3 regions of the Lysinibacillus sp. NPDC093692 genome follow, and region 2 is predicted to be linked to each of the others. Evidence: riboswitches for the same ligand, from Rfam matches in the RefSeq annotation. Region 2 holds a riboswitch; each other region holds the start of a gene.
What was found. A riboswitch is a leader RNA that binds a small molecule or an ion and turns the genes downstream of it on or off. The one in region 2 is predicted to bind S-adenosylmethionine.
Positions count from the first base shown of each region.

Region 1: it holds a riboswitch for S-adenosylmethionine, as region 2 does, so the genes downstream of both, ACQKN4_RS21835 (bifunctional homocysteine S-methyltransferase/methylenetetrahydrofolate reductase) here and ACQKN4_RS00125 (MetQ/NlpA family ABC transporter substrate-binding protein) in region 2, are expected to answer to the same signal.
Region 3: it holds a riboswitch for S-adenosylmethionine, as region 2 does, so the genes downstream of both, metK (methionine adenosyltransferase) here and ACQKN4_RS00125 (MetQ/NlpA family ABC transporter substrate-binding protein) in region 2, are expected to answer to the same signal.

Region 1 is NZ_JBNNUW010000027.1:27,896-36,121, reverse strand. Features, by position in the region: gene ACQKN4_RS21845 (globin-coupled sensor protein) at 1-1,243, shown strand, start outside; gene ACQKN4_RS21840 (protoporphyrinogen oxidase) at 1,487-2,875, shown strand; SAM riboswitch class I at 3,001-3,100, shown strand; gene ACQKN4_RS21835 (bifunctional homocysteine S-methyltransferase/methylenetetrahydrofolate reductase) at 3,442-5,289, shown strand; gene metH (methionine synthase) at 5,282-8,226, shown strand, end outside.
Region 2 is NZ_JBNNUW010000001.1:22,721-30,946, forward strand. Features, by position in the region: gene ACQKN4_RS00115 (methionine ABC transporter permease) at 1-330, opposite strand, end outside; gene ACQKN4_RS00120 (methionine ABC transporter ATP-binding protein) at 323-1,348, opposite strand; gene ACQKN4_RS00125 (MetQ/NlpA family ABC transporter substrate-binding protein) at 1,453-2,283, opposite strand; SAM riboswitch class I at 2,374-2,478, opposite strand; gene ACQKN4_RS00130 (pyridoxal phosphate-dependent aminotransferase) at 2,792-3,961, opposite strand; gene ACQKN4_RS00135 (carbon-nitrogen family hydrolase) at 4,463-5,257, shown strand; gene ACQKN4_RS00140 (PucR family transcriptional regulator) at 5,332-6,900, opposite strand; gene ACQKN4_RS00145 (amino acid permease) at 7,127-8,226, shown strand, end outside.
Region 3 is NZ_JBNNUW010000005.1:238,523-246,748, forward strand. Features, by position in the region: gene ACQKN4_RS08125 (alanine/glycine:cation symporter family protein) at 1-1,407, opposite strand, end outside; gene ACQKN4_RS08130 (alpha/beta hydrolase) at 1,534-2,340, opposite strand; gene ACQKN4_RS08135 (gamma carbonic anhydrase family protein) at 2,477-2,998, shown strand; gene metK (methionine adenosyltransferase) at 3,177-4,373, opposite strand; SAM riboswitch class I at 4,709-4,826, opposite strand; gene ACQKN4_RS08145 (hypothetical protein) at 4,879-5,001, opposite strand; gene pckA (phosphoenolpyruvate carboxykinase (ATP)) at 5,582-7,168, shown strand; gene ACQKN4_RS08155 (alpha/beta hydrolase) at 7,488-8,226, shown strand, end outside.

The sequences.
Region 1 (8,226 bases), on a different contig from region 2:
ATACATTGTAAAAATGGATATAGCGAATCGCCATTCAATAAAAAAGCAAATTGATTTGCTTAAATTGACGAAGCGGGATTTACAATATTTAAAAGCCTTTCAACCTTTTGTAGAAGGCAATATTGATAACATTGTTAATCGATTTTATGAAATGATTGTAACTGAACGTACTCTAGTAGATATTATTAATAAACATAGTTCTGTAGAGAAGCTGAAAATTACTTTAAGACGTCATATTATTGAAATGTTTAATGGTACGATTGATGATGATTTTTATCAAAGAAGAGTTAAAATTGCTAAAGTACATGTACATATCGGGCTTAAAACACAATGGTATATTTGTGCTTTTCAAGATTTAACGGCATCATTTATTGACTTAGTTGAAGAACATGTTCATCATCCAATGGATCAACTTAATACAATTAGGGCTATCTCGAAAATATCTAATTTTGAGCAACAGTTAGTTTTAGAGGCTTTTGAGCATACCATTGAGCAACTTCATGAAAAAATAGAACGTAGAAAAGAAGTAATAGAGAAAAAGATCGTAGCGTCTTCGGAAGGTCTTGCCACAATATCATTGGAAACAAACAACTCGTTTTATCGCTTAAGCGAACAATCGGATGAAATTAAACAACTGGCAAAAAAATCACTTCAAGTGTCGACTATGGCTGAGAGTCAGGCATTAGAGGGTCGTGAACGATTAAAGAATCAATCGCAAAATATGAGTAATATTATTAACTCGCTTGATGGTATAGCGGAAAATATTACACAGTTGGCAGATATGTCAAGGGAAATGGAATCGATTATGAATGTTGTGACAAATATTGCTAATCAAACAAACTTGTTGGCTTTAAATGCGGCAATAGAAGCGGCTCGCGCTGGAGAAGCGGGTAAAGGCTTTAGTGTTGTTGCAGATGAAGTGAGAAAGCTATCGATTCAAACAAAGGAATCTGTCACATCGGTTGCGACTTTACTACATAAAACGAATGAGCGGACTGATAAACTTGTTCACTCGCTTAGTAATATTCAAGAAGAGGTAACTTCTGGTGAGGAAAATATGGTTCAAACGGAAGGTCAATTTACTAACATATTGGACGCTATGACCGAAGCCAAAGAACAAAATGGACAGATGGAAAAAGAAGTACAAGCAATAGTAGAAGTACTAAGTCAATTAGGTATTGCTTTTAATGAAGTGAAAAATTCCGCTGAAGAACTAGCTAGTTTTGCACAAAATTTAAATTAATGAAGTGAAAAGCTATAAATAACACTATATCAACTATTAATATATACGATCCGCTAGGTAGATAAAAGATACCGGTGAAAATATGCTGTTAAATTCAATATATACTAATTGAACATAGAAAAAAATGGAGCTATCCCATGTGCTGGATAGCTCCATTTTTGCTAAATTTGTAAAGGGTTTAACGTAATTTTCGATAAAAAAAGTTTATACTGAAATTAAGAACTAAAAATAGGGGCGGTTAATATGAAAACAGTTGTTGTATTAGGTGGCGGAATTACGGGTTTGTGTACGATGCATTATTTACAACGCCAAGTTCAGGAGAAAAACTTACATGTAAAGCTTGTACTCGTTGAAAAAAATACATACCTTGGTGGCAAGCTTCATTCTGCATATGAACAAGGCTTTATCTTGGAAACAGGTGCTGATTCTATAGTAGCGCGTCATAAAGGTGTTATGGAATTAGTAGAAGAACTTAATTTTGAACAAAATCTTGTGTATAACGAAACGGGTGTTTCGTATATTTACACAAATAATGAGCTACATGCTATCCCAGCGGATTCAACGTTTGGTATTCCTATGAGCTTACAATCTCTTGAGGAAAGCACGCTTGTATCAGAGCAAGGTAAAAAAGAAGCATTAACGGATTTAACCATGCCAAATGAAGGGTTTACTAAGGAAAGTTCGATTGGGGAATTTCTAACGTACTATTTAGGTGAGGAGCTTGTTCAAAACCAAATAGCGCCCGTACTTGCAGGTGTATACTCGGGAGATTTAAATCAACTTTCAATTGCTTCCACTTTACCGTATTTAATCGATTACAAAAACGATTACGGTAGTATTATTAAAGGCTTTGATGCAAACAGGGAACAATTTTTGAAAGCCGCTAATAAAAAATTTATTTCATTTAAAAATGGTTTATCATCACTAATTGATCGACTTGAAGAAACATTAACGGATGTAGAAATTATAAAAGGGATTGCCACTACAAGTGTTAAAAAGCAGGAGAATCAGTACTCCGTTACATTAGCAAGCGGTAAAATAATTGAAGCAAATCATGTTGTCATGGCACTGCCAAATGAAGCGGTACAAAGCTTAGTGCAGGATGAATCTTTGAACGGCTATTTTGAACAATTCAATACTGCATCCGCCATTACGATTTACTTAGGGTTTGATGTACCCGATAATAGATTACCGGCGGATGGAACAGGCTATATTGCGTCACATAATTCAGATGTTATTTGTAATGCAGCAACGTGGACAAGTCGCAAGTGGAAACACACGTCAGCAGAAGGAAAATTACTAGTTCGACTTTTTTATAAGAGCATTAACCCTGAGTATGAGAGATTGCGTTTGATGTCAGATGAAGAGTTAGCAGCGGTTGCTCTAGAGGATGTAAGAAAAAGCTTGGGTATTGAGGAAACACCAACAATTGTGGATGTGACAAAATGGATCGACCAAATGCCAAAATATGATTTGGCACATCGTGAAGCGTTGCAAGGTCTCGTACAAGAGCTTGAGAAAAACTATCCGAATTTATCAATAGCGGGGTGCTCTTATTTCGGAGTAGGCATAGGTGCGTGTATTCAAAATGGTAAAAAAATTGGTGAGGAGCTTGCTGAAAAACTATCGTAATTGTTTGATTTAAATCAAAATCTGGTATTTTTCGTGAAGTTTTACCTCTGTTCTGTGAAATAGTCTTGACTCAATCGTTCGTAAACGATATGATTCTTTTAATTATTTAAAAAATTCATACAACATTCTTATCAAGAGAAGCTGAGGGACTGGCCCTATGAAGCTTCAGCAACCAACTTATTGTCAGGTGCTAAATCCAGAGGACCATAGTGTCGAAGATGAGAAGGAAAAAACAATGACGAAACGTTAAAGCCTTCTTTTTTTGTAAAAGAAGGCTTTTTTATTTTAACTTCTTTCAGCGGGTACCAAATATCCACTGAAAGAAGTTAAAGCCTCCGGCGGTTGTCACGGAATCGGAAAGGAGTGCTTTGGGGATGTTAGCCTAAAACCATCGCACCCATGCGATAATGGCTAACTGACCTGCATCGGTAAAAACGCCACCTCCTGTGGCATTACCGAAATGACCGACATCGTGTCGGCCCTCGTGCAGGCCTAAGCACAAAGCCGATTCCGGATGCAATTATGCCGAGGCATAATTGATAAATAAAGGAAGAGAGGCTAGTTTTATGGGATTGCTTGAAAGGTTAAAAACGCATGTTCTTACAGCAGATGGTGCAATTGGTACAGTTTTATACGGCTATGGCTTGGAGTATTGCCACGAGGAAATGAATATACAAAGACCTGAATTAATTGAAAAGATTCATAGAGAGTATATAGCGGCAGGTGCCGATATTATTCAAACGAACACTTACGGAGCTAATGCCATAAAATTAGCCCGCTATGGATTAGAATCTCGTGTGCAGCAGTTTAACGAAGCTGCTATAACGATTGCAAAACGAGCAGCGGCAGATGGTGGACAATTTGTCTTAGGTACTATTGGGGGAATCCGTGGTATTCGAAAAAGCGATGCAACGTTAGAGGAAATCTTAGCAACAGTTGATGAGCAGGCAACCGTTTTACTTGCAGGAAATCCAGATGGCCTTTTACTGGAGACATATTATGATTTTGAAGAGTTAACAGCGACTTTAGCAATGCTACGAGCTAAAACGAAATTACCGATTATTGCTCAAATTTCTATGCACGAACCAGGGATTTTACAAAATGGAATGAGCTTAAATAACGCTTTACATGAACTTGAAGCGCTAGGTGCTGATCTCGTAGGTGTTAACTGTCGCTTAGGTCCCCACCATACAATACAAGCATTTGAAGGTGTAGAGCTTCCTAAGAAAGCATTTATGTCAGCGTATCCGAATGCGTCTCTTCTTGATGTAGAGGATGGCCGTGTCGTTTATGAGTCGGAGGCAGATTATTTTGGTCGAGCAGCTGTAGAGCTTCGTGATCAGGGGGTACGTTTAATTGGTGGTTGTTGTGGTACGACACCAAAGCATATTGCTGCAGCGAAAAAGTACTTAGAGGAGTTATCCCCAGTCGAAGAAAAGTATGCAAAGCCAGAAAAAGTAGAGATTGTCCGTGAGGCTGAGCCAGCAAATTACGAACCATTACATGTAAAAGTAAAACGTGAACGCTCCGTTATAGTGGAGTTAGATACACCAAGACATTTAGAAATTGAAGGCTTTATTGCAGGAGCAAGAAAAATATATGAGGCGGGCGCAGATGTAGTCATGATGGCAGATAATTCACTTGCTTCCCCAAGGATTAGTAATGTCGCAATGGGTGCCTTACTGAAAGAAACACACGGGGTACGACCGTTAACTCATATAACATGCCGGGATCGTAATTTAATTGGACTTCAATCACATTTAATGGGATTAAATGCACTAGGCATTCACGATATTTTAGCAGTGACTGGAGATCCGACGAAGGTGGGCGATTTTCCAGGGGCCACAAGCGTTTATGACGTATCTTCAATGGAGCTAATCCAATTAATAAAACAGTTAAATGAAGGTGTATCTTTCTCGGGGAAACCACTTCGTAAAAAGGCGAATTTCTCTGTAGCGGCAGCCTTTAATCCTAATGTACGTGTACTAGATCGCGCGGTATCTCGATTAGAGAAGAAAATTGAATATGGCGCAGATTATTTTATTTCGCAGCCTGTTTATACAAAGGAAAAAATCGTGGAAATTTACGAGGCGACAAAGCATTTAGAAACACCAATTTATATAGGCATTATGCCAGTAACGAGCTATAAAAGTGCGGAGTTTTTACATCATGAAGTGCCAGGTATCAAACTATCCGATGATGTGTTAACCCGTATGAAGGAATGTGGCGATGATAAAGAACGCGCAACACTAGAAGGAATTGCAATTGCTAAGGAATTAGTAGAAGTAGCAGCGGAATATTTCAATGGTATTTACCTCATCACACCATTTTTACGCTATGACATGACACTAGAATTGATGAAATTTATTGAGCAATTGGATGAACAGAAAAAAGGGGTAAGTATAAATGGCTAAGCACTTGATTGAAGAACAACTAGAGAAACGAATTTTAATTCTTGATGGCGCAATGGGTACAATGCTACAAAATGAAAATTTATCAGCAGAGGATTTTGGCGGCGAGGAATATGATGGCTGTAATGAAAATCTCGTGCTAACTAGACCAGATGTGCTTGAAAAAGTTCATAGAAAATATTTAGAAGCTGGAGCAGATATTATTTGTACAAATACATTTGGAAGTACACCACTTGTATTAAATGAATATGATCTTGGTGCGAAGGCAGAAGAAATCAATACACGTGCTGTGGAAATTGCACGCAAAGTAGTAGATGAGTTTTCTACATCCGATTGGCCACGTTTTGTAGCGGGGGCTATGGGACCAACTACAAAAACCTTGTCAGTTACAGGTGGTATTACATTTGATGAGTTAGAGGAAAACTTCTATGTTCAGGCCAAGGCATTAATCGAAGCCGGAGCCGACGTTCTGTTGCTAGAAACTAGTCAGGATATGTTGAATGTTAAGGCAGGAACATTGGGGGTATCTCGTGCTTTTAAGGCAACTGAAAAAGAGCTACCTGTGATGATATCGGGAACAATTGAACCGATGGGAACAACATTGGCCGGTCAAACAATTGATGCTTTTTATATTTCCATCGAGCATATTAAGCCATTATCAGTTGGCTTAAACTGTGCAACTGGACCAGAGTTTATGACGGATCATATCCGTTCACTAGCAGAGCTTTCAACAGGCTATATTAGCTGTTACCCGAATGCAGGCTTACCTGACGAGGAAGGTTGCTACCATGAGTCACCTGAATCGCTGTCACAAAAGCTAAAAGGCTTTGCAGAAAAGGGGTGGCTAAATATTATCGGAGGCTGCTGTGGTACAACTCCAGCACATATTGCTGCTATTCGAGAAGTGCTAAAGGACCAAAAGCCTCGTCAATTACCAGATGCCACACATGGTCATGTAGTTTCTGGTATCGATCCATTGGTGTATGACGATTCTATGCGTCCGTTATTTATTGGTGAACGGACAAATGTAATCGGTTCTCGTAAGTTTAAAAATTTAATTATTGACGGGAAGTTTGAGGAAGCTGCAGAAATCGCGCGTGCCCAGGTGAAAAATGGAGCACATGTTATCGATATTTGTTTAGCAAACCCTGACCGCGATGAACTAGAAGATATGCGTGGCTTTATGCAGGAGGTTGTAAAAAAAGTAAAAGTACCTCTTGTAATTGACTCGACAGATGAAAAAGTAATTGAGGAAGCACTTAAGTTTTCTCAAGGGAAAGCGATTATTAACTCTATAAACCTAGAGGATGGCGAGGAGCGCTTTGACGCAGTTTTACCGCTAGTGAAAAAATATGGTGCTTCTTTAGTAGTGGGGACAATTGATGAGCAAGGCATGGCGGTTGATCGACAGCGTAAGCTTGAGATTGCTGAACGTTCCTATAAATTGTTAACAGAAAAGTGGGGTATTGCTCCTGAAGATATTATCTTTGACCCATTAATGTTCCCAGTAGGAACGGGAGATGAGCAGTATATTGGTTCAGCACTTGAAACGGTAGAAGGAATTCGCCTGATTAAAGAAAAAATGCCACGTACATTAACGGTACTTGGTGTTAGTAATATTTCGTTCGGATTGCCACCAGTAGGTCGTGAAGTATTAAATGCCGTATATTTATATCACTGTACACAGGCTGGATTAGATTATGCAATTGTGAATACGGAGAAGCTAGAACGTTATGCATCCATTCCTGAGGAGGAAATTAAGCTAGCCAATGATTTACTCTTCCATACAAATGATGAAACATTAGCTGTTTTCACGGATTTCTATCGTGATAAAAAGAAGGAAAAAACAGAGGCAGATATTCCAAAAACAGTAGAAGGTCGTTTAGCTTACTATATTTTAGAAGGTACAAAGGAAGGGCTTATTGAGGATCTAGATGCTGCTCGTGAAATTTTTGAAACACCGCTTGATATTATTAATGGACCATTAATGGACGGAATGGCAGAGGTTGGCCGTTTATTTAACGATAATCAGCTCATCGTAGCGGAGGTATTACAATCAGCAGGGGTTATGAAGGCAGCAGTGGCACATTTAGAGCAATTCATGGAGAAAAATGAAGAGAGTGCTGGCAAGGGGAAAATGGTACTTGCTACTGTAAAAGGCGATGTGCATGATATTGGGAAAAACCTTGTCGATATTATTTTAAGTAATAATGGCTATAAGGTAATTGATCTTGGCATTAAAGTAACACCTGCTCAGTTAATAGAAACGATTCGTAAGGAGAAGCCAGATTTCGTCGGGCTTTCAGGCTTACTTGTAAAATCAGCACAGCAAATGGTTATTACAGCTCAAGATTTCAAGGAAGCGGGTATTGATGTTCCTATTTTAGTAGGGGGAGCGGCATTATCTCGTCGCTTTACTGAAACAAAAATCGCTGGCGAATATAATGGTCCTGTCATTTATTCAAAGGATGCGATGCAAGGATTAGAGCAAGTAAATCGGTTAATGGGGAAAGGTACACGTGCGGATTTCTTAGTTGAAATTGAGGAATCTCGCAAAAAACGCTTAGAGGCAGACGAAAAAAGAGCAGCTCGCACGGCTAAAGAAGTAACTGTTAAGCCTGTACGCACGGTAAAGGGAGCTTCTGTCTTTCTTCCGGCTGATTTGCGACGCCATGTAAAGAGAGATTATGCGGTTTCGCATTTATATCCATATGTTAATATGCGGACATTACTTGGACATCACCTAGGCTTAAAAGGTCAAGTACAGCAATTGCTTGATGCTGGCGATGCAAGGGCAACAGAGTTAAAAGATTTAGTCGACGATTATTTACAAAGTGATTTATTGAAGCCTTCGGGTGTGTATCAGTTTTTCCCTGCACAAGCCGATGGGGATGATGTAGTTGTTTATGATCCAGCAGATAGCAAAACAGAAATTGAACG
Region 2 (8,226 bases):
AATATAAGGTGCTGTATAAACAACAAGCGGCACAATAACACCTTTTACACCAATAGTTGTGCCAACGATCAGCTTCGTGAACGGTAAAATGAAGAATAGTAAAATAATGAACGGTACAGAGCGAATAATATTAATAAATAAATTGAAGAATTGATAGAGAAATTTATTTTCAAATGATTGCCCCGGACGAGTTAAAACGATTAAAAGCCCTAAAGGGATCCCAATTAAAATAGAAAACAATAATGAAATCCCGACCATTTGAAAGGTTTCGAAAATGGATTGCCCAATAACATCTGACCAGTCTGCAAAGAAACTTTGAATGCTATTCATTTAATTCGCCTCCTAATTCCTCAACGCATACCCCGTTTTCTATAAAATACGTAAGTGCCTTTTCAACGATATGTGCCTTACCGTGTAGATGCACGACAATATTACCGACGATGCCGTTTTTTAATTCAATGATATTGGCTGTTAAAATATTTGGTTGTACATCATAAACTTTGCTCACTTCTGCAAGTAATGGCTTCCCGGTACTTTCACCAAGGAATGTTAAGCGAATCACACTTCCGGAAAGATTTAATTGTTCGATTAGGGAAGAAGATAAATTACGTTGAGAAATAGTGTTTAAAAACTTTCGTGTCGTTGGGTGCTGAGGCTTCGAAAATAGTTCTATAGCAGAGCCATATTCCACAACCGTCCCTGATTCAAGAACGGATACATCATCGCAAATTTTTTGAATAACATTCATTTCATGTGTAATGAGTAAAATAGTGATGCCCAACTCACGGTTAATTTTCAAGAGAAGCTCGAGAATAGCTTCAGTTGTTTCAGGATCGAGAGCACTTGTCGCTTCATCACTGAGTAAAATCTCAGGCTCTTGGGCGAGGGCACGTGCAATAGCGACACGTTGCTTTTGACCACCCGAAAGTTGGCTAGGATAACTATCTAATTTCTCTGTTAGGCCAACAATTTCTGCATATTTTGCGACGCGTTTTTTCACTTCAGAGTCGTTATAGCCTAGAAGCTTTAATGGTACCGAGATATTGTTGTAAACGGTCGCTGTTTTTAAGAGATTAAAATGCTGGAAAATCATGCCGATTTTTTGACGTGTTTTGCGAAGGTCGTTTAAAGAAAGGGAAGTAATATCTACATTGTCGATCAATACTTTTCCTGTTGTTGGACGCTCTAATAAATTAACACAGCGAATAAGGGTACTTTTTCCTGCGCCACTGTAGCCAATAACCCCATGAATTTCACCTTTTTTGACATGCAGGTTAATGCCATCTACTGCCTTAACGATACCTTTTTTAGTTTTAAATTCTTTTGTTATATTTTCTAGTTGAATCATACTGTGAACTCTCCTTTCTAAGTCCTTCTATAAAGCAAGAATCTGCTAGCATTCCTATAGGAGTCTCGCAGATTCTCAATTTATGAAAGGCCCTTCATCGTTACTTACCAGCTTGGAATGATAGAACCTTTGAATTCCTCTTCAATAAATTTGCGTACTTCATCAGATTGATAGGCTTCAACAAATTTTTTAATCGCTGGGTCATCCTCGTTTTCAGCACGTACCGCAATGTAGTTTACATATGGAGAGTTAGTAGATTCTAAAAGAATGGAGTCTTTTTTAGGATCAATACCAGCATCAAGAGCGAAGTTCGTATTAATAGCTGCCACATCTACTTCACTAAGCTGCTTCGGAATTTGTGCAGCCTCTAATTCAATGAATTTAAAATTCTTTTTGTTTTCTTCCACATCGCGAATAGATGCTGTTAAGTCTGCACCTTCTTTTAATTTAATGATGCCTGCCTCTTGAAGAACAAATAGAGCACGAGCCCCGTTCGTTGGATCATTTGGTAATCCGAATGTAGCACCATCAGGAACTTCATCCAATGATTTATATTTATCAGAGTATATGCCCATAGGAGTTAAAATTGTTTTTCCTACTGGTACTAAATCTGTTTTGTGATCTTTGTTAAATGCATCGAGGAAAGGCTTGTGTTGATAACTGTTTACATCAAGATCACCCTCGGCTAACGATGTATTTGGTAAAACATAATCAGAGAACGTTTTTAGTTCTACCTCTAAGCCACTTTCTTTGGCAACTTTTGCTGCAACCTCTGCAATTTGTTCGTGTGGACCAGAAGTTACACCTACTACAATTTTATTTTCATTAATAGCCGTACCTTGACTACCTTTATCTTCATTAGTACCGCAGCCTACTAATGCTGCTACTAATGTGAGACTCGCTAAACCTAGTAAAATTTTGTTTTTCTTTTTCATGAGACATACCTCCAAAGTTGTTTTATCGGCTGGTAAAAATAAAAAAAACTCTCTTAAAAAAATTAAGAGAGGCTCATGAAAAAACGTCCTCTCTTATCTTTCAAACGATGATCGTTTGCTGGATTTGGCACCTTCCTTAAAAAAGGAGGTTGCCGAGCTTCATAGGGCCAGTCCCTCAGCTACTCTTGATAAGAGATTTATAATATTTTTTTGTAAATCCGATATATCTAATATAGATTATAGGATATAGTAAGTCAATCGAATTTTTGAAATATTTTATTTTGTTATACTATTTGATCGCGAAAGAGGCATGGGAATTCTTGCTAGGGTAGGGTGGAAATATTGTTATCAGGACAGTGTATTAGATAGTTTGATGAATCAAAGGTCATGTTCAATTTATCCGTTAGAAGAAGGGTTGAGGCAACCAAGAAAGATCATGAAATGAAAACTGCCCCTATAGCGAGTGTGAACTAATAGGACAGTTTTTGAATGGAAGGAAATCCAATGCTTATAAATTAAAGAAGTTTAATTTTTCAATTCGGCTGATTGCTTCACGTAAGCGATCTTCACTTACAAGTAAACCTACACGAACATAGCCTTCACCGTATTGACCGAAGCCATTGCCTGCAGCTACTGCGATATCAGCTTTATCGAGCAATACATCAGCAAACTGCTCGCTTGTATAACCTAATGGAACAGGGAGCCATGCAAAGAAAGAGCCCTTTGGTGCGGTTACTTGCCAACCAATTCGCTGTGCTTCTTCGATAAGAACATTTCGTCGACGCTCATAAGTCGCTCTTAGCTTATTCGCGCAATCCTGAGATGCTGTAAGGGCAACCGCTGCTGCTTGTTGTACGGCAGGGAATTGACTACAAAATAGATGATCTTGAATAAGATTAATAGCCGCAACAATATCAGCGTTACCAACTGCAAATCCAATACGCCAGCCTGCCATATTATATGTTTTAGATAATGTATACATCTCGATGCCGACCTCTTTGGCACCTTCCGCTTGCAGGAAACTAATAGGTTTCTTGCCGTCAAATCCAATTGCACCGTAAGCGAAATCATGTGAGACAATCATGTTGTGCTCTTTAGCAAAGCGCGCCGTTTCCTCGAAAAATTCAAGTGTTGCAGTACCACCAGTTGGATTGTTCGGGTAATTTAAGTAAAGAAGCTTTGCCTTTTCTTTTACTTCATTGGATAAAGCATTATAATCGGGCAGGAAATTATTCTCTGCGAAAAGTGGCATGACTTCAAAATTAACATCACCTAATACGACACCAGATAAGTAATCTGGATATCCAGGATCGGGTAATAACATTGTATCACCGGGGTTTAAAACCGCTAACGGCAGCTCAACAAGACCGATTTTTGTACCACCAAGAATAGCTACCTCAGTTTCAGGATCAATATCAACATTGTATTCACGTTTGTAGAAGTCTGCGGCTGCTTGACGTAATTCTACGATGCCACGGAATGGAGAATATTTATGATGTTGAGGGTTTTCAGCTGCTTCCTGTAACGCTTTTATAATGTGTTGGGGAGTGGGCTGATCTGGATTGCCTTGACCGAGATTGATAACATCGCGCCCTTCTGCTAAAGCAGAATTCACTTTTTGCACCAATGCTGCAAAAAATTGAGTCGGGAGTTGCTGTAGTTTTTTTGAGAATTCCATGCATGTTCTCCTTTTTAGAAAATAATAATTGATGCAAATAATATTACTTTTTTTACTAATTGTCTAGAGTCTCTATTTACAAAGATGGACGCACAAAATACAAGCAAAGAGCATGCGAGCCTAAGTACAAAGCCGATTCTTGACGTAATTATGCCAACATCTGAGGCATCTTAACAATGCCCGTAAAACATAGGTTTTGGCTTTACTTTTAAACCCTTTAAAATAATATTTAATTTTTTTTTTAATTACTGTAACTTTTATTAAACTTAATCGTACTAATTAATAGAATCTAAAACTAAGAGCAAAATTGATTAGTAAGATTCACTTTCGCGAAAAGGCCAGGGCTCACTTTATTGCTGAGATCCTGGTCTTTTTGTTTTTGTTCCAAAGCTGCTCTTAGCTCAGACAACAGCGATATCATTTTTACTTGTAGTATAATGAAAAATAGAAAAACACAAATGCAGAAAAAGAAATATTTTTGGGACTAGGGGAGGAATTAAGATGAAAATTGGGTGTATCCAACTAAATGTTGGTTTTGGCAAAGTAGAAGAAAATTTTGCTCGTGCGGAGGACAAGATTCGTGAAGCGGCAAAACAAGGTGCAGAAATCATTGTACTACCGGAAATGTGGAATACAGGCTATGCACTTGAAAAATTATCAGAGATTGCAGATGTGGATGGAGAACGTTCGAAAGCATTTTTATCAAACTTAGCGAAAGAGCTTGGCGTACATATTGTTGGGGGCTCTGTTTCGACGAAGAAGGGCGATAAATTTTACAACACGATGTATACGTTTGATAGCAACGGTGAGTTAGTTGGTGAATATAACAAGGCACATCTTTTCCGTTTGATGGACGAGCATTTATATTTAGAAGCAGGGGATGAAATGAATCGCTTTGCCCTTGGTGATATCGAGGCTGCAGGCGTGATTTGCTATGATATTCGCTTCCCAGAATGGCTACGTGCTCACGCTTTAGAGGGCGCAAAAGTATTGTTCGTACCGGCACAATGGCCAACGCCGCGTATCGATCATTGGAACACATTGCTGCAAGCACGTGCCATCGAAAATCAATGCTTCGTGATTGCTGTTAATCGTATATCGAGAAAAGTAGAAAACTTCAATGGTCAATCAATGATTATTCAACCGTGGGGCGAAGTGCTTTGGGTTGGTGCAGAGGATGAGGAAGTAGCTGTCATTGACGTGGACTTCTCGATTGTCGATGAAGTACGGGGCAGAATTCCAGTGTATGACGACCGCAGACCAACGTTATATAGTGGAGTAGTTACCGAAAAATAAAATCTGATAGCACGCTCATAGCGACTTTGAGCGTGCTATTCTTGCAACATCGCTGATCAATCATAAATCAGCAGTTAGTTTTTATCCTCAATTAAAGAATTGGCGAGCAACATAAATTCAAGCGTAATTCGATTATGCCCCTTCATGAAATTTTTCCCTAAAAGACTTTCAAGCTTTTTTAAACGATGGTAGAGCGTTTGGCGTACGATGAACAGTTGATTTGCGGTTTGTTGTTTAGAGCCGTTCGTTTGCAAATATACTTGCAGCGTTTCTAATAGCTTACTATTATATTTTTTGTCGTATTCAATAACTGGCTGTAAATAATCTTGAATCACTTCCTGTAAATTTACTTGCATCTGTAATTTATAGATGAGGTGAAACAAATGTAAATCATCATAAAAATAAGATGTAGTTTGTACTTTACTGCAAATATACAATGTTTCGAGTGCAGTTTGATAACTCTTCGGTATTTCCTCTACGTCTGCAACGACTTTGCCAATGGCAACTTGATACCCTTGAACTAGTTGTTTTTTATAAAAATCGGTTTTCTGCAGGGAAGAAACTAACGTATTTAATAATTCGCGACTAGATTTACTATCTTTCTTATGGAGTAAAATAAAAATGACATAGCTTTTTCTTTCATATAGAAATGGTATAAATCCATTTTGCTCAAAAAGGTTTCGATAGTAGAGCTTGCTGTAGACAATATCCTCTTGTACTTTAGAGACTGCATTAGGCGTTGCTAACATAAAAACAGCCCCGCTAGAAAGCTTATAGTTAGAATGATAGGTAACGATAAATTTATAAATTTCCTCTTTCGATAGTTTTTGATCAATCCAATCTCCTAAAATAGAGGCATCCTCAATGTCCCTTTTCTCTTCAATATAAAATTCTCTCATTAAAAGTTGTGCTAAGGCAGTAGCTGTACGATCTAAAATAAGTAATTCAAACTCTGAGAATAGACCATCCTCTCTATAGAGCGTTAAATCTGCATAATGCTGGTCAAAAATAAAGATGGGCTCATTTTTAAATACGGGTGCTGATTTTTTCAGCGTAACTAGTTGCTGGCGCTTAGTATGCGGCATATTTGGAAAAAAGATAGGCTCTCGACCTTTAATAGAAAAGACAATTTGTGTCTTCAATTCATGATACATATTTTGTAAAACATCTTCTGCGTTTTGTCCTAATAAAGCATTTTTATTTAATGCTTGGGAGTAGGATTCTAAAGTAGAGATCATTAAATATTGCTGATTCATAATTTGACTATGTAAATCTTGTGTAATACGGACGAAAGGAACCGTGTCATGAAAAACGATAATAGGGAAGCTGTGCCGGTTAGCAAGAGCTACAATCACTTCTGGGATGGTCTGTATGGAAGTCCCGTATTCAATGCACAATGCCGCGCAATTTTTTTCGATTAAGGATTCCACGAAAAAGATAAAGTTCTCGATGCTGTGCTGAAGGCTAATTCCTGTTGTTAAAACTAATTCATCACCAGCTAGAAAATTATCTACTTGTATAATTTCAATGACATGAGCCCACTTTACAATTCGTAATAAACCATCCTCACCAGCTACGACCTCCGCACTTTGGAAGTATGTGTTTTCTAATACATCCTTCACTTGAAGCTTAAATTGACTCATGTTAACTTCCCTCCTTTTAACATAGATATTTTTCTAGTTTTCTCATTGAGGTATTATTTTTGCTGAAATTAACTTAAATATTATATTTTTAGAATGTTTAGTCTATTTTACATTATGTTTAAAACAAATGTATAGAATTTTACAGTTTGTCTATACCTTCGTTTCTATGTAACATGTAAAATTTTAGTAAGCGGTAATCCAATCTAATAAAAGAGGTGAGCTGAATATGGAGCAACAAACGCATTTACAGAGAGGGTTAAAGAAAAGGCATATGACGATGATCGCGATTGCGGGGGTTATCGGAGCGGGTCTATTTATGGGAAGTGGCTCAGTAATTAACCTTGCTGGCCCTGGCGCAATTTTATCTTATATATTTGCGGGCATTATCGTTATTCTCGTCATGCGAATGCTTGGAGAAATGGCAGCTGTCAATCCAACAAGTGGGTCTTTTGCGCATTATGCACATGAAGCCATTGGTCCGTGGGCTGGTTTTATGATTGGCTGGTTATATTGGTTTTTCTGGGTTGTTGCCATTGCTTTAGAGGCAACTGCAGCAGCTGCAATCATTCAATATTGGTATGATAGGATTCCTTTATGGTTACTAAGTCTTTTATTAACTGTCGCACTTACTTTAACAAATGTCCTTTCCGTAAAAGCTTTTGGTGAATTTGAATATTGGTTCTCTCTTATTAAGGTTGCGAGTATTATAGCTTTTCTTGGACTTGGTGCATTTATTATCTTGGGTATCGCACCTAATTTTAATGCAGTAGGTACTGCTAATTTAATCGGTGAGGGTGGCTTTTTACCGAATGGTTTTGGAGCTGTCCTGATGGGGGTAGTCATTGTTATTTTCTCCTTTATGGGCACAGAAATTGTGGCCATTGCGGCAGGGGAATCTGACGAACCGTTAGCAGCAGTGACAAAAGCTACGAATTCAATTACTTGGCGTATTTTGATTTTCTACGTGGGATCGATAACGGTAGTTGTCACATTATTACCTTGGCATTCCTCGGATATTTTAACTAGTCCCTATGTCGCAGTGTTGGATTACATCGGAATACCCGCAGCTGCACAAATCATGAATTTTGTTGTTTTAACAGCGGTTTTATCGTGCTTAAACTCTGCGCTTTACGCTACATCTCGAATGGTATTTTCTTTAGCGGAAAAGGGGGAGGCCCCAAAGGCATTTTTGAAATTAAATAAAAAGGGTTCACCTGTTAATGCTATTTTAACAGCGACATTCTTCTCTTATATTGCCGTTATTATGAACTATGTTTCACCAGATAAAGTGTTTATGTTTTTACTTAGTTCATGTAGTGCAATTAC
Region 3 (8,226 bases), on a different contig from region 2:
CTTCTCATAGTCCTTTAATGCGACTATAGCAGGCTTCATAATAATTAAAATCGCTATAACGTTAATCCAAACCATTAGTCCTAATCCAACATCCCCCATAGCCCAAGCAAGGTCGGAAGTACGAATAGTACCGTAAAACGCAGCAATTAAAATTGCAAATTTAGCTAGCCAAATGACGACCTTCTCTGTAGTTCCTGAGAATAAATAAGCCACATTTGTTTCGGCAATGTAGTAGTATGCCATAATCGTCGTGAAAGCAAAGAAGAATAATGCGATCGCTACGAATGGTCCACCAAAGCCTGGTAATGAAGAGTCAACTGCATATTGTGTATATGCTGCACCTTCTTTAATACTTTTCGCAAATGTTATTTGCTCATCTCCAGTTAATCCACCTTTATTGAAATCACCAACATAAACATATGAATCAGTGCCTTCTGCAGCTTTTTCATCCTGTACATTGTACATGCCAGTAAATAAAATCATAAACGCAGTAGCTGAACAAATTAATAATGTATCAATGTATACAGAAGCTGCTTGCACGATACCTTGTTTAGCAGGGTGTGATACTTCTGCTGCTGCAGCCGGATGCGCACCTGTCCCTTGCCCTGCCTCATTTGAATAAATACCACGTTTAACCCCCCATGCAATAGCGGAGCCAACAATACCACCGAAGATTTCTTGCGCACCAAATGCACTAGAAAAAATTAATGAAAATACAGCTGGTACTTCTTTAATATTCATTGAGATAATGACAATGGCCATAAGAATATATGCTAATGCCATAAACGGTACAATGATCTGTGCAGCATTGGCAATCCATTTTACCCCACCGATAATAATAGTACCTAATAATACAACAATAATAAGTCCTGTAATCCAAGTGTCAACAGAGAAAGCGTTTTCAACTGCTGTCGCAATTGCATTCGATTGAACACCCGGCATCAACACTAACATGGCAGCTAATGCGGCAACAGCGAAAATAACTGCAAACCATTTTTGCCCCATTCCCTTTTCTATGTAAAACGCTGGACCACCACGATATTCTGTATCTTTCTCTTCTTTATAAATTTGAGCTAATGTCGACTCAACATAAGCAGTTGCCGCACCGATAAAGGCGATTGCCCACATCCAAAAAACAGCACCAGGTCCCCCCATCCCGATTGCTGTAGCTGTACCGGCAATATTACCTGTACCTACGCGACCAGATAATGCAATAGACATTGCTTGGAAAGATGAAATCCCCTTTTCCGATTTTTCGCCTTTAAACATTAAAACAAACATATCTTTAATGTGTCTTACTTGTAGGAACCTCGTAATGATTGAAAAGAAGAGCCCAATTAACAAAATGCCATAAATAAACCACGGTCCCCATAAAATCTCATTCATTTTCCCAACGATTGCTTCCATTTTACCCCTCCAATTTGAAAAATATTACTTTGAGTCATTATAGTATTACACTTTTCAGAAAATTACAACATTATATTTAAGTAACAAAAAGTTAGTATTTTTCTAGTTAATTGGAGAGGTCATTCACTACTTAATTATATAGCCAATGTTTCGAAGAGCATTATTAATAAAATCACGTATATAAACAAAAATCTCGTCACGCTCTACTTCATGAAATAGATTATGATAACTGTTTGCCCATTCTTTAAATTGAAACTCTGTAAAGTCCTGCAGATGAAGCCAATTACGAGTTTGTTTAGTTTCAGTAATATTATCTTTTTCAGCTGTCATCACTAACATAGGTCTATTAGGGAATTCTGCCTTAGGCAATAACACTATATTACGCATCATTTGCTGTAGTTCTCGATACCATTTCACTGAAACAACTGACGAAAAAGGAACTTCATCCTTCATCTCATCTCTACCTTCTACACTGCGCGTTAATGATTCTATAGTAATTTCATGAGTCAGCTTCACATTTGCAGTCAGGGCACTTAAACTAGTTAAAGCATTTGATAGTTTACCTGGCAGTAGCTTTAAATGAAGCCATGGTGAGGTTAAAATAATTCCTGCGCATTCATATTTTCTTTTTTGCATGGTATGTAGTAATAGTGTCGCACCAAGCCCATGCCCTATTAAAAAGACAGGTAGATTATACGAAAAAGCATTCTCGATTAAATGCCTAGTATATTTGTTGTATTCTTTAAAATCTTCATCGTGAACATTTGAAAACCCTTTATTCACTCCATGATTAGGTAAATCCCCCATGACTATGTGGAAGCCTTCCAATCTTAATTTTTCTATAAGCCATGCATACCAGCGGTGATTTTCATATGCCCCATGAAGAATTGCAACCACAGCCTTTGCTTGTCCATCAGCTTCCCATTTCCACATTTCACATAGTCCTCCTAAAAAAATAATTACACAATGATTATAACGGAATATCTAGCTCATTTTAATTTAATATTTCCATCAAGTTGCGTATTTGATACGATAATATTACATCATAGAAAGAAAAGAGGCGATTCTCATGATCTATCCATTTAAAGGGAAAACACCCAATATTGATCCATCAGTATTTATTGCCGATTATGCAACCGTTACTGGTGACGTAACAATAGGTGCTGAAACAACTATTTGGTTTAACACAGTTATTCGAGGGGACGTATCACCGACAATTATCGGAAAAAGAGTTAGTATTCAAGACCTCTGTTGCTTACATCAAAGCCCTAAATATCCACTAATTATCGAAGATGAGGTAACAGTCGGACATCAAGTAACTTTACATAGCTGTACGATTCGTAAAAAAGCCTTAATAGGTATGGGCTCTATCATATTAGACGGAGCGGAGATTGGAGAGGGTGCATTTATTGGGGCAGGTAGCCTTGTTCCTCCAGGCAAAGTCATTCCTCCAAATAGCTTAGCATTAGGGCGTCCCGCAAAAGTTGTAAGAGAATTAAACGATGAAGATAAAGAAGATATGGAACGCATCATACATGAATATGTAGAAAAAGGCCAATACTATAAATCTCTTCAACCAAAAAATAAATAGTTATTTCAACTTAATCAAAGCAGCTCCACGTTTGCTTGGACAACCTAGCCATACACGATTATATATGGAGTTTTTTTTAGTATAAAAACAGTGAAAGGGGCAATAGCATGTAGAGCCCCTTTCTGTAATAGTATCTTAAAATATTGGTCCAGCTACTTTATTACTTTAGCTGAATAGTTTATAAACCTGCTTTTTCTTGTAATGCGTCTGCTTTGTCTGTTTGTTCCCAAGGTACATTTAAGTCTGTACGACCAAAGTGACCATATGCTGCAGTTTGCTTATAAATTGGGCGACGAAGGTTAAGCATTTTAATAATCCCTGCTGGGCGTAGGTCAAATAGCTCGCGTACCCATTTTACAATTTCACTTTCCGTAACTTTTCCTGTCCCGAATGTATCAACAGCAATAGATACAGGTTGAGCAACACCAATCGCATAAGCTAGTTGTACTTCAGCTCGATCTGCTAAACCAGCTGCTACGATATTTTTTGCCACATAGCGGGCTGCATATGCCGCTGAACGGTCTACCTTAGTTGCATCCTTACCAGAGAAAGCACCACCACCATGACGGGCATAGCCACCGTATGTATCAACGATGATTTTACGTCCAGTTAGACCAGCATCTCCTTTTGGACCACCAATTACGAATCGACCAGTTGGGTTGATGAAATATTTAGTCTCGGCATCTAATAATTCACTTGGAACAACTGGAGCAATAACAAATTCTTTTAAGTCTGCTTGAATTTGCTCAAGTGTAGCTTCTTCGTCATGCTGTGTAGAAATGACAATCGTATCAACGCGCACTGGTACATTGTTTTCATCATATTCAATTGTCACTTGTGTTTTTCCGTCTGGACGTAAATAACCTAGTTCATCAGATTTACGTACTTCCGTTAAGCGACGAGCCAATTTATGCGCTAAACTAATTGGTAATGGCATAAGCTCTGGTGTTTCGTTACATGCATAACCGAACATTAAACCTTGGTCACCTGCGCCAATTGCTTCAATGTCAGCGTCTGTCATAGAGCCTTCACGTGCCTCTAATGCTTGGTCAACACCTTGAGCAATATCAGGTGATTGTTCACCAATAGCAACAAGTACTGCTAGATTTTCAGCATCAAAGCCATATTTCCCACGTGTATAACCGATTTCTGCTACAGTATCACGAACGATACCTTTAATGTCTACATAAGTAGAGGTAGTAATTTCTCCTGCTACTAGTACTAAACCAGTTGTTACTGTTGTTTCACACGCTACACGTGCGTTTGGATCTTCTGCTAAAATAGCATCTAAAATGGCATCCGAGATTTGATCACATATTTTGTCTGGATGTCCTTCTGTTACACTCTCTGATGTAAACAGTCGACGTTTTGTCATTTGGTTTTCCTCCTATTACTTTTACAAATAATATTTGCGAATTAATACGGTACTCATTACCCATGTCAAGCCCGCTCCTATAGATTGAACTCTAAAGCAGTTGTTGCTGTCGCTACGTTTGCACTGCGCTTTCGTACAAAAAAACAACTGTTGCTGTCGTTTCACTTTCGCACAAAAAACAACTACTACTTTTAACACGAGGTTTTCGAAAGATCCGTCATTATAATAAGGAAAGGACTATATACTTACCTTTACATTCGTTTTTAACAATAAAAAAATCCTTTTCTCACGCTTACTTAACATGAGGAAAGGAATAATGACTTCGTAACCTTTCACTCTTATCGTTCAAGGGGGTTCCCTTGCATCAGGTTGGCACCAGCGCATGTCGTGAAATAGTTCATGCAGGTTGCCGGGTTTCACAGGGCCTGACCCTCCACCAGCTCGGGATAAGAGTATCCGTTCAATATCTCATAATACGTAAAAGGTCGAACGTTGTCAAATATTTTTAACTTCTTTCAGCAAGTGCCCAAACACCCGCTAAAATAGAGAATCTCAGTGTAAGAACACCACGTCCTGCAGCATTGCCGAAAGCGACATCACGTCGGCTCTCGTGTTGTCGCTTTCGCACAAAGAACATCTCCAGGTCTAAGCACAAAACCGATTCCGTTCGCTTTGTTTATCTGTAGCGAAAGCAAAGCGTCAGCTACAGTTATACCATTATTATGAAACCTATTTGTATTATCCTGTAAATTCAAACAAAATAATCCCTACTCTCCACCTCACATCATGTGTTAACATATGTGTAACCCTTTACAGCACATTTTGTAGTGAAAGCAAAGCGTCAGCTACGGAACATGTGGTGGATGAAAATGATTGTAGCCCCTTTTCAATCGAAGACAAGCTCCAACTAATAAAAAACAAGCTAAAACTTCACATCCTGTGCGAACCTCATATAAGCCAAAAGCTTCTAGAACACAATTTTGCTGTGTCGAAAGTGATTGACTGATCACTTATAATAAATAGGGTAAAAAGCATTATCAAAACGAATCAATTTACTTTTTGTCGTTTTCTTGAAAAGTAATAAAATCTGAAAAATAATTTCTGAATTAGTATAGATTATTTAAGCAATTGTGTTATACTATTTTTGAAATTAAGAAAATCTCCCTCAGACTCAAGGGAATACTATAAAAAAGGATGGTATTTAATCGATGAATTCAGTAGAAATTGCAAACGAACTGAAGGAATTATTAAGCGGCGGTAACATTAATGTTCAACTTTCAGTACCACAATTAGCTGAAAAAGCTACTTCTCGTGGTGAAGCTATGTTAACAGTAGATGGCGCAGTTCGTGCAGAAACTGGCAAATACACTGGTCGTTCACCTAAAGATAAATATACGGTAGAAGAAGAGAGCACAAAAGATAAAATTGACTGGGGAAAAGTTAACCGACCAATTTCTTCTGAAGTGTTCGATAACTTATATGTAAAAGTAGTAAAATATTTAAAAGAACGTGACGAATTATTCGTATTCAAAGGCTTTGCTGGTGCTGACAAAGATTCTCAATTAAGCATCCAAGTAATCAATGAATATGCTTGGCACAATCTGTTCGCTCATCAATTATTTATCCGTCCAACTAAAGAGGAATTAGCTTCTCATGTTGCTGACTTCACAGTTATCTCAGCTCCTAATTTCAAAGCAGACCCTGCCGTTGATGGCACTGCTTCTGAAACATTCATCATTGTATCACTTGAAAAGAAAATCATCCTAATCGGTGGTACTGAATACGCTGGTGAAATCAAAAAGTCTATTTTCGGTATTATGAACTACTTATTACCACAACAAGGCATCCTTTCAATGCACTGCTCAGCAAACGTTGGTGAAGCTGGTGATGTTGCATTATTCTTCGGTTTATCTGGTACTGGTAAAACTACTTTATCAGCAGATCCTGACCGTAAGCTTATCGGTGACGATGAACACGGATGGTCTGATAACGGTGTATTCAACATTGAGGGCGGTTGCTACGCAAAAACAATTAACCTTTCTGCTGAAAAAGAACCAGAAATCTACAACGCAATCCGCTTCGGATCTGTTTTAGAAAACGTAGCTGTTGATCCAGAAACTCGTGTTTGTGACTATGATGACGGTTCATTAACAGAAAATACACGTGTAGCTTATCCAATTCAATACATTGAAAATATTGTTGATCCATCTGTTGCTGGTCACCCAAAAACAATCATCTTCTTAACAGCTGATGCATTTGGCGTATTACCTCCAATCAGTAAATTAACAAAAGAGCAAGCAATGTACCACTTCCTAAGCGGTTTCACATCTAAACTTGCTGGTACAGAACGTGGTGTAACAGAGCCAGAACCAGTATTCTCTACTTGCTTCGGTTCTCCATTCCTTCCACTTCCAGCAACAGTTTATGCTGAAATGTTAGGTCAAAAAATTGACGAGCACGGTGCACAAGTATTCTTAGTGAACACTGGTTGGACTGGTGGCGAATATGGTACTGGTAGCCGTATGAAGCTTTCTTACACTCGTACAATGGTGCGCGCTGCAATTGATGGTAAATTAACTGATGTTGAAACAATTCAAGATTCAGTATTCGGTTTAAACATCCCAACTACTATTGAGGGTGTACCAACTGAAGTGCTTAATCCTCGTGATGCATGGGCAGACAAAGCTGCTTATGATAAAAAAGCTGCTGAACTTGCTGGTTTATTCAACGACAACTTCAAGAAATTCTCAAATGTTTCTGAAGCTATCACAAACCTTGGTGGTCCATTAAAATAATTTACTAAGCAAAGGGAACGATTTCAGTCGTTCCCTTTTTTTATTGTTGAAAGAGGAAATTTTTGTGAAAATGAGGGAGATTTCCATACTAAGCTACTCGCTATCCTATGTATCTAGCCACTTCCTCTACTTTGTTTTTTGCTGCCGCTTCGATTTCGCATTCAAAACAGTAGCGTTTTAAATTAATAGTAGTTCGACAACATACAAAGGGAACGATTCAAGTCATCCCCTTTTTTATTTTCCCCTATTTTAGAAAAGTCCACTTTTCATATTGTCAACTTTGTGTATAATTCATAATAGAAGTTTTAGGGGGAAATATATGAAAAGAAAGTATAAAGTAATTATTATCATTGTCAGTCTTCTATTAGTATTGTTTGTTGGTGCTGGATTTTTTGCAGGGAATTATTTTTATAATCTCGCTTTAAATCCTAATACAGATAAATCAGCTGTGCTTGATGCTCCGCACAATTCAATCGCTGTTAATCCTAAGGAAGCTAAAGAAAAAGAAGAGAGCGAAAAGTGGTTTAAAGAGAATTACCAGGATTCTTATGTAAAGTCTTTTGATCATTTGAAATTACATGCCTATACGCTTAAAAATACAAACGAAACAAATAAATGGGCAATTGTTTTCCATGGATATTCATCTGATGGCTCACAAATGTCAAAGTATGCTAAGCATTTTTATGATTCAGGCTACAATGTTCTCATACCCGATGCAAGAGCTCATGGAAAAAGCGAGGGTGACTATATTGGGATGGGCTGGCACGATCGACTTGATGTAGTCTCTTGGATTAATAATGTTACCAATTCGGATAAAAACGCTGAAATTATTTTGTATGGTATTTCCATGGGAGGTGCTACAGTGATGATGGCCTCAGGAGAAGATCTCCCTAACAATGTTAAGGCTATAATTGAGGATTGTGGTTATTCCTCAGTTTGGGATGAATTCTCTTACCAATTGCAAGAAATCTTTCATTTACCGGCCTTTCCTATAATGCACTTCTCTTCAATTGTTACGAAAGTAAGAGCTAACTATACGCTTGGTGAAGCTAATACTG